DNA from 3 places in the Arthrobacter sp. TmtSoilC77 genome. Region 3 is predicted to be linked to each of the others. Evidence: riboswitches for the same ligand, from Rfam matches in the RefSeq annotation. Region 3 holds a riboswitch; each other region holds the start of a gene.
What was found. Region 3 has a riboswitch for S-adenosylmethionine ahead of AC6I99_RS14420 (aminotransferase class V-fold PLP-dependent enzyme). Riboswitches for the same ligand answer to the same signal wherever they lie in the genome.

Region 1: linked by a shared signal. The riboswitch ahead of AC6I99_RS05405 (hypothetical protein) and the one ahead of AC6I99_RS14420 (aminotransferase class V-fold PLP-dependent enzyme) in region 3 are both predicted to bind S-adenosylmethionine.
Region 2: linked by a shared signal. The riboswitch ahead of AC6I99_RS19430 (DUF1737 domain-containing protein) and the one ahead of AC6I99_RS14420 (aminotransferase class V-fold PLP-dependent enzyme) in region 3 are both predicted to bind S-adenosylmethionine.

Annotation. Positions count from the first base shown of each region.
Region 1 is NZ_AP046050.1:1,148,170-1,152,334, forward strand. It holds gene AC6I99_RS05390 (matrixin family metalloprotease) at 1-155, opposite strand, end outside; gene AC6I99_RS05395 (VIT1/CCC1 transporter family protein) at 300-1,463, opposite strand; gene AC6I99_RS05400 (hypothetical protein) at 1,742-1,936, shown strand; gene AC6I99_RS05405 (hypothetical protein) at 1,946-2,245, opposite strand; SAM riboswitch class IV at 2,261-2,380, opposite strand; gene AC6I99_RS05410 (sodium:solute symporter family protein) at 2,543-4,084, opposite strand.
Region 2 is NZ_AP046050.1:4,206,810-4,210,974, forward strand. It holds gene AC6I99_RS19425 (NtaA/DmoA family FMN-dependent monooxygenase) at 1-1,272, opposite strand, end outside; SAM riboswitch class IV at 1,439-1,550, shown strand; gene AC6I99_RS19430 (DUF1737 domain-containing protein) at 1,565-1,831, shown strand; gene AC6I99_RS19435 (rhodanese-like domain-containing protein) at 1,828-2,238, shown strand; gene AC6I99_RS19440 (O-succinylhomoserine sulfhydrylase) at 2,239-3,447, shown strand; gene AC6I99_RS19445 (hypothetical protein) at 3,458-4,054, shown strand; gene AC6I99_RS19450 (glutamate--cysteine ligase 2) at 4,051-4,165, opposite strand, start outside.
Region 3 is NZ_AP046050.1:3,126,152-3,130,316, forward strand. It holds gene rsgA (ribosome small subunit-dependent GTPase A) at 1-1,032, shown strand, start outside; gene hisN (histidinol-phosphatase) at 1,087-1,899, shown strand; SAM riboswitch class IV at 2,081-2,194, shown strand; gene AC6I99_RS14420 (aminotransferase class V-fold PLP-dependent enzyme) at 2,226-3,635, shown strand; gene AC6I99_RS14425 (class I SAM-dependent methyltransferase) at 3,739-4,165, shown strand, end outside.

The sequences.
Region 1 (4,165 bases), 2.0 Mb from region 3:
GGCGGCGCGTCCAGGGCGCGTGCCGGGGTCTGTTGGATCGGCTCGCTTTTGGGCGAATTGGGCAGGGCCACGCCCGGAAACAGCCCGATGATCCGGGGATCGCCGTGGAGCAAACCGCTGACAAGGACGGCCACCACCGCGGCGACACCGGCCATGAGGACGCCGCGAAGAATTCGGAGGGTTGTGCCCGCACGACGGTGTTTTGGCGCGCGCAATGGCGGCTGCTCCGAATCCACGGTTCTCCATTCCCTACGCCCCGGTCACGCGGGGCCGCGCGGAGGACGAACCAACATTACCGCCTAGACGATCATCGTTCCGAACGCGAGGCCAAGCCCGTAGGTGGCGGCCGCGGCGCCCAGGCCGATCGCCAGCTGCCGGAAGCCACGGCTCAGCGGTGAGGTCCCGGACAACAGCCCGACGACGGCGCCGGTCGCCAGGAGCGCGATCCCCACCAGCACACCGGCTACTATCAGTGCCGCCACACCCGTGATGCCGAAAATAAACGGAAGGATGGGCACGACCGCACCCGAGGCGAAGAAGCAGAAGCTGGACATCGCAGCGCCCCAGGCAGACCCCACGGTTTCGTGGTTGTCAGCGGGTTGCTCCTTCTCCGGTTGCAAGGAGAGGCTGGGATCGCAGTCGCAGCTGAAGAGTCCCATGCGTTCGGCGGCACGGTGCTCGGCTGCCTCACGGGTCATGCCGCGGGCCAAGTACACCAGCACAAGCTCGTTGTGCTCGATGTCCAAAGAAGGGGCGGCTGTGAGGGTTGCCTGCGTGGGCAGCGTGGCGCTGAGCAACTCCCGTTGCGAGCGGACCGAAACGTACTCGCCAGCACCCATGGACAGGGCGCCGGCCAGCAAACCGGCCACGCCACTCATGAGGACCACCGGGCTGGGAACGCCGGTTGCTGCCATACCCATAACCAGTGAAAGGTTGCTCACCAGGCCATCGTTGGCGCCAAAAACAGCGGCACGGAAGGTACCGGAGAGCCTGTTGCGGCCACGCGTGGCAAGGCCCCTGACAACTTCTTCGTGGATTTGTTCGTCGGCAACCATGGCTGGAGTCGCGGCAGGTTCGGCTCCGTAGGGGGAGCGGCCTTCCGCGCGCTGCGCCAACGCGAGGACGAACACGGAACCAAAGTGCCGGGCCAGGAAGCCCAGCAGCTGGCTGCGGGTGGAAGCTCCCTTCGGCATTCCGGCGTGTTCTCCCAAGAGCTTGAGCCAGTGTGCCTCGTGCCTTCCCTCGGCCTCGGCCAGGGCGAGCAGGATCTGCCGTTCTTCGCCGTCACGACGCTGGGCGAGTTCCCGGTAGACGGCGGCTTCGGCACGCTCGTCGGCCAGGTATTGACGCCAGCGCCTGATGTCCGCCGGTGTGGGCCGGGCTGGTTGGGACGGTGTTCCGGATCCGGGGGCGGGGTCCGGAGCGGGGCTCGACGAACCGTGGGATTCCTGGTGCTTCTGCACTTTTTCTCCTGTGCTGGGTGGGGTAGTTGCGGCCCCATTGCACGCCCACTGTACCGCTTATTGGCGGGGATTTTTGGCCGGTATTCCTTAGCTGGAATGTTCGGCATGCCTTAATTTTCGAAGCTGCAATCCTCTGCCTGGAGCCTTTCCCTGGGTCCATGTGGGCCGTTGCCTTGACCCTCTTCAGGCACAGTGCTCAGATGGAAGGACAGGGGCGGGGGCCCTCCCCGCACTCGGTCAGCAGGCTGCTTGCCAGCCCACCAGACGGAGGTTGCAGCATGGACACCACCGAACCGCACGCCAACCACCCCGAACGGGAGACCATCGAGTCGGATCCCGCCTACGATTACAGCGATGACCAGGAAGTCGACGAACCCTGGGTGGAGGAAATCGACGTCCCGGATGACGACGAGCGGGTTGTCCCCCTGGATGAAACCGAAGAATTCCGCGGGGAAGAAGACGAGGAATTCTAGGACCGTTTCTTAGGCAGGGCCATCTTCACCGAAGGTGAAATGCCGCTCCAGTCCCGCCGGACGCCCGAGCGCTGCAACAGTCACCGTCAACGTCCTCGACGATTCACACCACCGCGATGGACGCACAGCCTGGGCAAGGGCATGCGCCAACAGGCGCGCTTCGGGGTGCCGGAACCGGGCCAGGCCACCGTTCAGGAACAGCGTCACCGTCCCAAGGACAAGGTCGACGCCGGGAATCACCGGAACAGTGGGCGCTTCGGTTTTGGTGGGGCTGCTTTGGCTTGGGGTGGTAACGCCTTGGTACGGCAAGGACTGCTCCTTTGGGGAGTGCTCTTGCCCGCTCGGTTGTCTCTGGTCCGGGGCGGGCCGCTTCCTCATCCGAACCACCCGTGAACATGGGGTTGGTGTGTGGCCAGTCGGAGCTTGGCGCCACCTCTCTTGAAGCTGGGACCACTGTACTGGAGGAGTGCTGTCCGGGAGAAGTGTGGCCCTCGGATCCGCTCGCCCCCGCACAGCGCAACGGCGGCGCTGCCCCGGGAAGGGGCGGCGCCGCCGTCGAACATTGCTTTGTTCAGTTCTTATCTGATGCCTTGCGGCCCTGGGCCGTTAGCTGGCGTTGTGGCTGCTGACGGGGTGGGCTTCCAAGGGCAATTCGTCAGATACCGCTCCGGCCACGCGCTTTTCCCAAGCGGCCCGGACTTCGGGTTCGGTGGGCGGCGTGAGGAGGGAAATCACCACGTAGGCGACGAACGAGGCCGCGAGGCCGTAGTAGATGGGCTCGTTGGCGTAGACGCCATCGACGCTTGGAATGACTCCAGTGGCGAACAGAATCAACAAGGCCAACGTCAATACCGAGCCCACTGCCATGGACCATGCAGCAGCGATACCAGTGCCGCGCTTCCACACCAGGCCGCCAAGAATCGCGACGAGGAGGCCGCCCACAAGGATGTCGTAAGCAATGGTGAGGGCAACAACCACGTCCTGCGCGGCCATGGAGATCAGCACCGCGACGATGCCCAGGCCAAGAACCCAGTAACGGTTGGCCTTGACGTCGTGCTCGGGGTTTTCGGTGTCGTCCGTGTTGATGGTCTTGCCGAACCAGCTGGCCACGAACGGAACAACATCTGCGCGGGCCACCGTGGCGGCGGCAATCAGGGCACCCGAAGCGGTGGACATCATGGCTGCAACAGCTGCGGCCATGACCAGGCCGCCGATGCCGATGGGCAGGATGTGGGTTGCCACTTCGGCGTAGACCACGTCCTTGCCGAGGTTGGCGACATCGATATTGGGCAGTGCTACGCGGGCGGCCAGGCCGATCAATGCACCGGCCACACCGTAGAGGATGCAGTAAACGCCGGCGGTCGCTCCACCCCAGCGTGCAACCTTGGGAGTCTTGGCCGTGAAGACGCGCTGCCAGATGTCCTGGCCGATCAGGAGTCCGAGTGTGTACACGACGAAGTAGGTGATGATCGTCTGGACGCCGATTCCGTCGATCTGGAAGAAGCTCGCATCGACACGCTCACGGATGCCGTCCAGTCCTCCGGCCGCGTTCATGACGAACGGGAGCATCAGGAAGAAGATGCCTACGGTCTTGATGATGAACTGGACCTGGTCGGCCAAGGTGATGGACCACATGCCACCGATGGTCGAGTAAACAAGCACAATTGCACCGCCGACGGCGATCGCCATCCAGCGTTCCCAGTCGAAGAGGACCACAAAGATGGTGGCGTATGCGCCGGTGGATGTGGCACAAAGCATGAGGGTGTAGGCCAGCATGACGATTCCGGAGGTCTGCGTGGCCTTGCTGCCGTAGCGAAGGCTCAGCATTTGGGAGACCGTGTAGATCTTCAGGCGCTGGATAGTGCCGGCGAAGAGCAAGCTCAGGAGGAGCACGCCGGCGCCGATTGCGACTACCAGCCACATACCTGAGATGCCGAACTTGTAGCCCAGGCCGACGCCGCCGACGGTGGATGCCCCACCGAGGACAACTGCGGCCATGGTGCCGGTGTAAAGGAAAGGTCCAAGGCGGCGGCCGGCCACCAGGAAGTCGCTGTTGTTCTTGGTGCGGGACTTGCCCCACCAGCCGAATGCAAGCATGGCAAGCAGGTACACCACCACAATGGCGATGTTTATGAACGATGAGTCCATGAGTGGCTCCTTGGAGCTGGTGCACGGAGGTTGGGTTTTCGACGATACGCCTGGGAAGCGTCGAAGTCTCCGTGCTGGTGA
Region 2 (4,165 bases), 1.1 Mb from region 3:
GCCACGGCGGCGCAGTTCGGGAGTGAGCTTGTCCAAGACGCCGTGCACGGTGACGGGGTCCACGAAGCCGGAGAAGAGGAAGCCGTCGCCACCCACAGCCTCGCCGGTCTCCTCGAGATAATCCGAGATTTCACCAACCGTGCCGATGATCGAATCACCGGCGCCACCGCTGCGTGCCTGAAGGATCTGGCGCAGGGTAGACCCCGGAGGTGCCGCCTTGGCGAAGTGCTCCAACGTGCCTTGGTTGCTGTTGGTGCTCAATTCGGGCAACGGCGCATCAAGGTCGAATTGCTTGAAGTCGATCACGGACAGGTAGGAGATCGAATTGAGCTGGCTGTCGATATCACGCTGGGTTAGCTCCCGGCGCTGCGCACGCAACTCCCCGGCCTCGGCCGATGAACCAACCACGGTGGGCTTTAGCACGAAAAGTACCTTGACGTCGTCGGGGTTCCTGCCCGCCTTGGCAGCCTCGGCACGGATGGAATCCCGGTAGGCCTTCATGCCGTCAACGCCACGGGCCAAGGCGATCGCCACGTCTGCATGCCCACCCGCGAACGCTTTGCCGCGGGGAGAAGCGCCGGCCTGCACCAGTACGGGCTCCTCCGGCAGAGGTGCGGTGTTGAGGGGACCGCGGACCTTGAAGAAGTCACCCTGGTGGTTAATAGGGTGCACTTTGGTGTGGTCGGCGAATACGCCGGCCTCAACGTCCTCAAGGACGGCGTCCGGTTCCCAGCTCCGCCAAAGCCTGCGGACGACGTCGACGAATTCCTCCGCCTTCTCATATCGAAGGTCGTGTTCAATCTGCTGGTCCAAACCGTAATTCTGCGCTGCGAGGTCGCTGCCGGAGGTGACAACGTTCCATCCCAACTGCCCCTCGGAGAAATGCTGCAGCGTGGCCAGGAGGCGGGCCGCAGTGAAAGGCGGATAGAACGATGCGCTGACCGTCGGGACGATTCCAAGGTGCTCGGTTGCGGACAGGAGGTACGGCACCAGGGCCAAGGGATCATGTTTGGGCGCAAAGGAGGCGTGTGCCAGCGAGACCTCGGCAGTGCCGCCATAGGTATCGGGAACAGTAAGGGAGTCCTCGATGATGAAGAGGTCAAGGCCGGATTGCTCAAACGCGCGGACGGCGTCTTGATACAGGGCAGGCTTCTTCCAGTCGTAGCCCAGGCTGTAGCCGGGAGTTCCCCATCCCTGGACACCAAAACCGTGGCCCACGAACCATCCAAAATGCAGCATGGGCTTGAGTGTAGAGCTGCCTTGTCCGTTCACCGCGACCTGATTTCTTGCGAAGTTACAGGGGGTCGTACTGCGTCAATTATGCTCCCGGGGCGTCACATTTGGGCTGCTACTCCAGCACCGGCCGGTTACGCAACATGACGACCGCGTAACCGCTTGCAAGTGCGGGCCGCCGCCGCGGGATGTTACGTTTTTCTTGAGTAATGAGCACCAGCGCCAAGCCCTGACTTGCTGGTCGGCAACCCTCTCTCCGGCGGGGTGCCTCAGGTGACTACTCGGCGTATCGACACTTCGAACTGCAAGCGTGACTGAGGAGCACCAGCCAATGCCTGAAACCACTGAAGAAAAACTCTCCTACCGCCTGATTACAGGTCCGGATACCCGTGAATTCTGCGAGCGGATCACCACGGCCCTCGCCGACGGCTACGTGCTCCACGGCAGCCCGGCAGCCACGTTCAATGGCACGGATGTCATCGTGGCGCAGGCGGTCGTCCTGCCCGCTGCCATCGCCAACGCAGACGCCGCCGTCGCGAATGCTGTTGACCAGTTGGAGAACGACGACGACGAAGAAGCATTCGAGGGACACGCATGAGTTACGCAGGTGACCTGACCCCGCAGGACGCGTGGGCCAAGCTTGAAGAAGGCGCAATCCTGGTAGACGTCCGCACCGAGGCCGAGTGGGCCCACATCGGCATCCCGGACACCAAAGCCACAGAGAATGATCCCCTGTTCATTCAGTGGAACCTCGCCGGTGGCATTCCCAACTCCCGCTTCATCGAGGACCTGCAGCAGCAGGCACCCGAGGGTGAGGGCGTGGAACTCGTTTTCATCTGCCGCTCAGGCCAGCGCTCCATCTCGGCCGCCATCGCCGCGACGCAGGCCGGGTTCACCGCCTACAACGTGCTTGAGGGCTTCGAAGGCGACCCGGACCGCTACGGCGAACGGACCATCAACGGCTGGAAGAACCGCGGCCTGCCAACCAACCTGGGGAACGACTAAGTGACTTTCAATCCCGATGCCGCCAGCTGGAGCCCTGACACCCAGGCAGTACGCGGCGGCCTTGACCGTACCAACTTCCAGGAGACGTCCGAACCCGTTTTCCTGAACTCCGGCTTCGTCTACGAATCCGCTGCCGCCGCCGAACGCGCCTTCACCGGCGAGGACGAACGCTTCGTTTACTCCCGCTACGGCAACCCCTCTGTAGCCACGTTCCAGGAACGGTTGCGGTTGCTCGAAGGAACCGAGGCATGCTTCGCGACGGCGTCAGGCATGTCCGCGGTGTTCACCGCCTTGGGTGCCCTCCTGGCTGCCGGTGATCGCGTGGTTGCCGCCCGTTCCCTGTTCGGCTCGTGCTTCGTAATCCTCAACGAGATCCTGCCGCGCTGGGGCGTGGAGACCGTGTTCGTCGACGGTCCCGACCTCGACCAGTGGCGGGCTGCCCTCTCCGAACCGACCACCGCCGTGTTCTTCGAGTCGCCCTCGAACCCCATGCAGGAAATCGTGGACATCGCCGCCGTCAGCGAGCTGGCGCATGCTGCGGGAGCGACCGTCGTCGTCGACAACGTCTTTGCCACACCCTTGCTCCAGCGTTGCGGTGACCTGGGCGCGGACGTCATTGTGTACTCCGGAACCAAGCACATCGATGGCCAGGGGCGTGTCCTCGGCGGCGCAATCCTGGGCACCAAGGCATTCATCGATGGCCCGGTCAAGCAGTTGATGCGGCACACCGGACCTTCACTCTCCGCCTTCAATGCCTGGGTGTTGACCAAGGGCCTGGAGACGATCGGCCTGCGGGTGAACCACAGCTCGGCGTCTGCTTTGAAAATCGCGGAATGGCTCGAGCAGCAGCCTGCCATCAACTGGGTCAAGTACCCCTTGCTGAAATCGCACCCTCAGTACGAGCTGGCAGCCAAGCAAATGAAGGCCGGCGGTACCGTGCTGACCTTCGAGTTGCTGCCCTCCTCCGGGCGTTCGGCCAAGGATGCCGCGTTTGCATTGCTGGACGGTCTGCGCGTCATCGACATCTCCAACAACCTGGGCGACTCCAAGTCCCTCATCACGCACCCGGCCACCACTACCCACCGGGCCATGGGGCCCGAAGGGCGTGCGGCCATTGGGCTGAGCGACGGCGTGGTCCGTTTGTCCGTTGGCCTGGAAGACGTGGACGATCTCATTCTGGATCTGGAGAAGGCCCTCAAACAGGTCTAACCTTGCTGCCATGAGCGGGAACCACCCCCATCGCCGTGCCGGAGCAGTCATCGTTGCCGGTACGGCGGTGTGGTTTGCAGGGATCTCGCCTGTATCGCGTGTCTACATCACCCCTGATGCCGCTGAACGTCTTCGTATGCTTGAGGCCGGCCAGCGTGGCTGGGTGATCGGCCAGCACCTCGCTGCTGCCGGAACAGTCGCGGTGCCGGTGGGATACGCAGCCTTTGCCCGTCGTCTTCCGCGCGGACAGGCGAAGCGTTGGGCTGTTGCAGCCGCGGCAGCTTTACTGGCAGGTGCTCCGCTCTTTGTCTCCAGTTTGTCCCGCCGGGCCGCGGATCTGGAACGCTTTGCCTACGGCCGTGGATCGAATGCGCCCTTCCTTGCCTATTCCGGGCTCCACGTTCTTGCCCTGGCTGCGCTCGGCGGAAGCCTTCTTTCCTTGCCCACCAAACGGTGGATCGGAGTCACGGCCGCAGCCAGCGCGCCCATATACGGCGCCATCCTTGTGGCGAAGAAGGACATCCCGCCGTTCGTGTTCTACCTCGTCGAGGGCTTGGCGGGGGCTTACTTGATGACGTGGGACGGGACTGACTCCGCAGTAGCCTAAGGCCTGCGGACCCTCGTCAGGATGGGCGCCGTCAGGTTGGGGGCCGGGTCCTTACGTGCATCTGCGGCAGCACCACGAATCGTCGCCTTCACCGCATGCCCAACCACCGCC
Region 3 (4,165 bases):
CGCCCCAGTCATGATGACGCGGTCATTGGCCGGATCATCACGGTGGACCGCGGGCGCTACACCGCCATCGTTGGAGAAGACTCCTCCGATGAACGTATTATCATCGCTGCACGCGCGCGTGAACTGCGACGAAACCCCGTCGTCCCCGGCGATTTCGTCGCCTTGGTGGGGGATGTATCGGGAGAGCCGGATACCCTCGCGCGGCTGGTCCGCATAGAGGAGCGCAAGACGCTGCTGCGGCGCAGCGCTGATGATACCGACCCCATCGAAAGAGTGGTGGTGGCCAACGCAGACCAACTTGTGGTGGTGGTCGCCGCGGCCAATCCGGAGCCCCGGACGGGCTTTATTGACCGTGCTTTGGTTGCAGCCTACGACGCCGGGATCGAGCCGCTGCTGCTTGTCACCAAAGCAGATGTCAAGGATCCTGCGGAGCTGTTATCCAACTATCTCAGCCTGGACTTTCCGATCATCATCAGCCGTACGGCAGATGATGAAGCGTCCGGTATTGACGCCCGCTCCGACGACGGACTGTCCGCGAGGCTGGACAGCCGCGCCGTTGCCGAATTGCGGGCACACCTTGATGGAAAAGTGACTGTCATGCTGGGCCATTCGGGCGTCGGGAAGTCCACCATGGTCAATGCCCTGACGGGAGCCGAACGGGCTACCGGTGGTGTCAACGCCGTCACCGGGCGGGGCCGGCACACGTCGTCCTCGGCGTTGGCCCTGAAGCTGGCAGACGCCCCACCGGGTAGCTGGATCATCGATACCCCCGGTATCCGCTCCTTCGGACTGGCGCACGTGGACCCCGACCGCATCCTGCATTCCTTCCCCGACCTGGAACCGGGCACAGAAGCTTGTGAACGCGGTTGCAAGCACGATGCCGGCGCCATCAATTGCGGACTTGATGCCTGGGTGAACGAGGGACACGCGGGTCCTTCCGGAGTGGCCCGTTTGTCTTCGCTCCGGCGGCTGCTGGGCGCGGACCCGCGTATGGAAGCGAAAGAGACCAAGGAATTGGGTACGGTCAACTAAGTGTCGGCGCAAGGCGATCCAACTGCAGGGAACGTTTCACGATAGTTTGGTGGCATGACCCAACCCGTTTCCAGCTACAACGACGACCTGCGACTGGCCCACGTGCTGGCGGATTCCGTGGACGCCCAAACCATGGACCGCTTCAAGGCCTTGGATCTGCAGGTCGAGACCAAGCCTGACCTCACGCCCGTGACGGATGCCGACAAGGCTGCGGAAGAAGCCATCCGCGGCCAATTGTCACGCTCGCGCCCCCGTGACGCCGTCCTCGGCGAGGAGTTCGGCAGCAGCGGCCACGGCTCCCGGCGTTGGATCATCGACCCCATCGACGGCACCAAGAACTTTGTTCGGGGCGTTCCCGTGTGGGCTACCCTGATCGCGCTCGTTGACGAAGGCGAGCCCGTCGTTGGAGTTGTCAGCGCCCCGGCGCTGGGCAAGCGTTGGTGGGCAGCAAAGGACATGGGCGCCTACATGGGCCGCTCCCTGGCATCAGCCACCCGGCTCAGGGTGTCCAACGTTTCGCGGTTGGCCGATGCTTCAATGTCATATTCCAGCCTCTCCGGCTGGAAGGAACGCGGCAATCTGGACGAGTTCCTGGGGTTGACGGAAGACATCTGGCGCACGCGCGCCTATGGCGACTTTTGGTCCTATTGCCTGGTAGCCGAGGGGGCTGTTGACATCGCCTGCGAGCCAGAGCTGAATCTTTACGACATGGCAGCACTGGTTCCCATCGTGACGGAAGCCGGCGGCCGCTTCACCTCATTGGAAGGCGAGGACGGCCCCTTCGGCGGCAACGCCCTGGCCACCAACTCCATCCTCCATTCGGAGGTCCTCAAGCGGCTAAACCCCGCATTGGATGACCTCCTCTGACCCGGCGGACCAACAGGCCAACCGGCTGAGCATAGAATTTTCGACGGCGGAAGCCTCCTTTTCGGGGCATCCGCCGTCTTTTCTTCGCCCAAAACCGGGATTCCGGACCCTTCGTAACAATCTGCTTAACAAAGCGAAGCGACTTTGGAGCAGGCCAGATGCGTGGCCTAACCTCTTTACAGGTCACGAGTGCCAGCGCTAAACCCCGGTTTGCTGGCCGGCAACCCTCCATTCGCGGTGGGGTGCCCCGGGTGACGACCTGGCCGGTCCGGAACGGATACGGCAAGCGCGGATCCCCATAGGGGGTCCCTCTTGAGTGAGGTCCCATGAGCACTGCTACGTTCAACTCCACCGTTCTGCCGTCCCTTGCGGTCGAAGAAGCAGCGCACGAAGCCGCTGCGGGCAGGCCCCTGGCCGCCGTCACAGGCGCGGAGCTGCAAGCTCCCCTGATCCAGGGTGGCCACGTCCGCTACGCCAACCTCGACTACGGAGCATCCGCTCCCGCGTTGACCATCGTTTCTGCGTATCTCAACGAGATCCTCCCCTACTACGCCAGTGTCCACCGCGGCGCGGGCTACGCTTCCCAGATCAGCACCTCGGTCTACGAGAACTCCCGCGACATCGTCCGTGAATTCGTCGGCGGCCGTCCGGATGATTCCGTCATCTTCACCCGGAACACCACGGACTCGCTGAACCTGCTGGCGGGCTGCCTCCCGCAACTCGACGGAAAGCCAACGGGCGAGGTCCTTTACCTGGACATCGAGCACCATGCCAATCTCCTTCCCTGGCAGGGCGTCCCCCACCGCAGTGTCGTAGCTGCTTCGACACTGACCGCTACCTTGGCCAAGCTCCGCGAGGAACTCAGCCAAGGCGGCGTATCTCTGCTGGCGGTCACCGGTGCCTCGAACGTGACCGGTGAAATCCTGCCGATCGCCGAACTCGCAGCACTTGCACACGAATACGGTGCCAGGATTGTGGTGGACGCCGCGCAGCTTGCCCCCCACCGCCGCATCAACATCGCCGCCGCAGACGTCGACTACATCGTGTTCTCCGGCCATAAGCTCTATGCGCCGTTCGGCGCCGGCGTCGTTGTGGGCCGCCCCGACTGGCTCGACGCCGGTACTCCCCACCTTGCCGGCGGAGGCGCTGTTCGTGAGGCGCGCCTGGACTCGGTCAGCTGGGCCTCAGGTCCCGCCCGCCACGAGGGCGGCTCCCCCAACGTCCTCGGTGCGGCAACATTGGCCCGCGCGACGCAGGTGCTCGCCGGCTTGGATCAGGATGCCTGGCATGCCCATGAAGCTGGAATCCGCTCCTACCTCGTACAGGGACTTGAAGCAATCGACGGTGTGACGGTCCACCGGATCTTCAGCGACTCCGAGGACACCATCGGCGTGGTTAATTTCTCGGTGGAAGGATTCGACGCCGGACTGGTCGCCGCATACCTCGCCGCCGAACACGGTGTAGGACTTCGTGACGGCCGCTTCTGCGCCCATCCCCTCCTCAAGCGGCTGGGCCTGCCGTCCGGCTCACTGCGAGCCAGCTTCGGCGTGGGCTCCCGCCTGGAGGATGCCACACGGCTGCTGGCTGGTATCGAGGAACTCAAGCGCACGGGTCTCGGCTGGGACTATGTAGTGGACGAAGGCCGCTGGGTGCCGGCCAACGACCACCGCAGCTACCCGGAGTGGGCACCAAACACGCCCGGCACCGCAGGGGCTGCACCCTGCACCATTGACTGACACAGCACTATTGACTGAAACAGCACGGTTGCCGATGTACACGTACTGTGCGGTAAATTCGTAGGGTAACCGGCGTTCGCGGTAAAGGAGTCTGTGCGTGGCCGTGCCTTCCCGTAGTGTTTCCGGCGGAAGTGTTTCCGGCAGCGCTGCCAGGCCAGGTGGTCCCAAGCTGCATGCCACGCGCCGCCACGAACTGGGCCAGAGCTTCCAGGACGGCGGCGAACACTACGATCGAGTTCGGCCCGGCTATCCCACAGACTCAGTGGTTTGGCTTCTTCCTCCTGGAGCGAAGTCCGCCGCGGATATTGGTGCAGGCACAGGAAAATTCACGGCACTGCTCGTGGAACGCGGCCTGCAGGTGGCCGCCGTCGATCCTTCCACAGACATGCTGGAGCAACTTCGAAAGTCCTATCCCTGCGTTCAGGCGTTGGAGGGTACGGCCGAGGCAACAGGGTTGGCGGACTCAGTATTCGACGTCGTCAGCGTTGCCCAGGCCTGGCACTGGTGTGACCCGCTCAAGGCCAGCACGG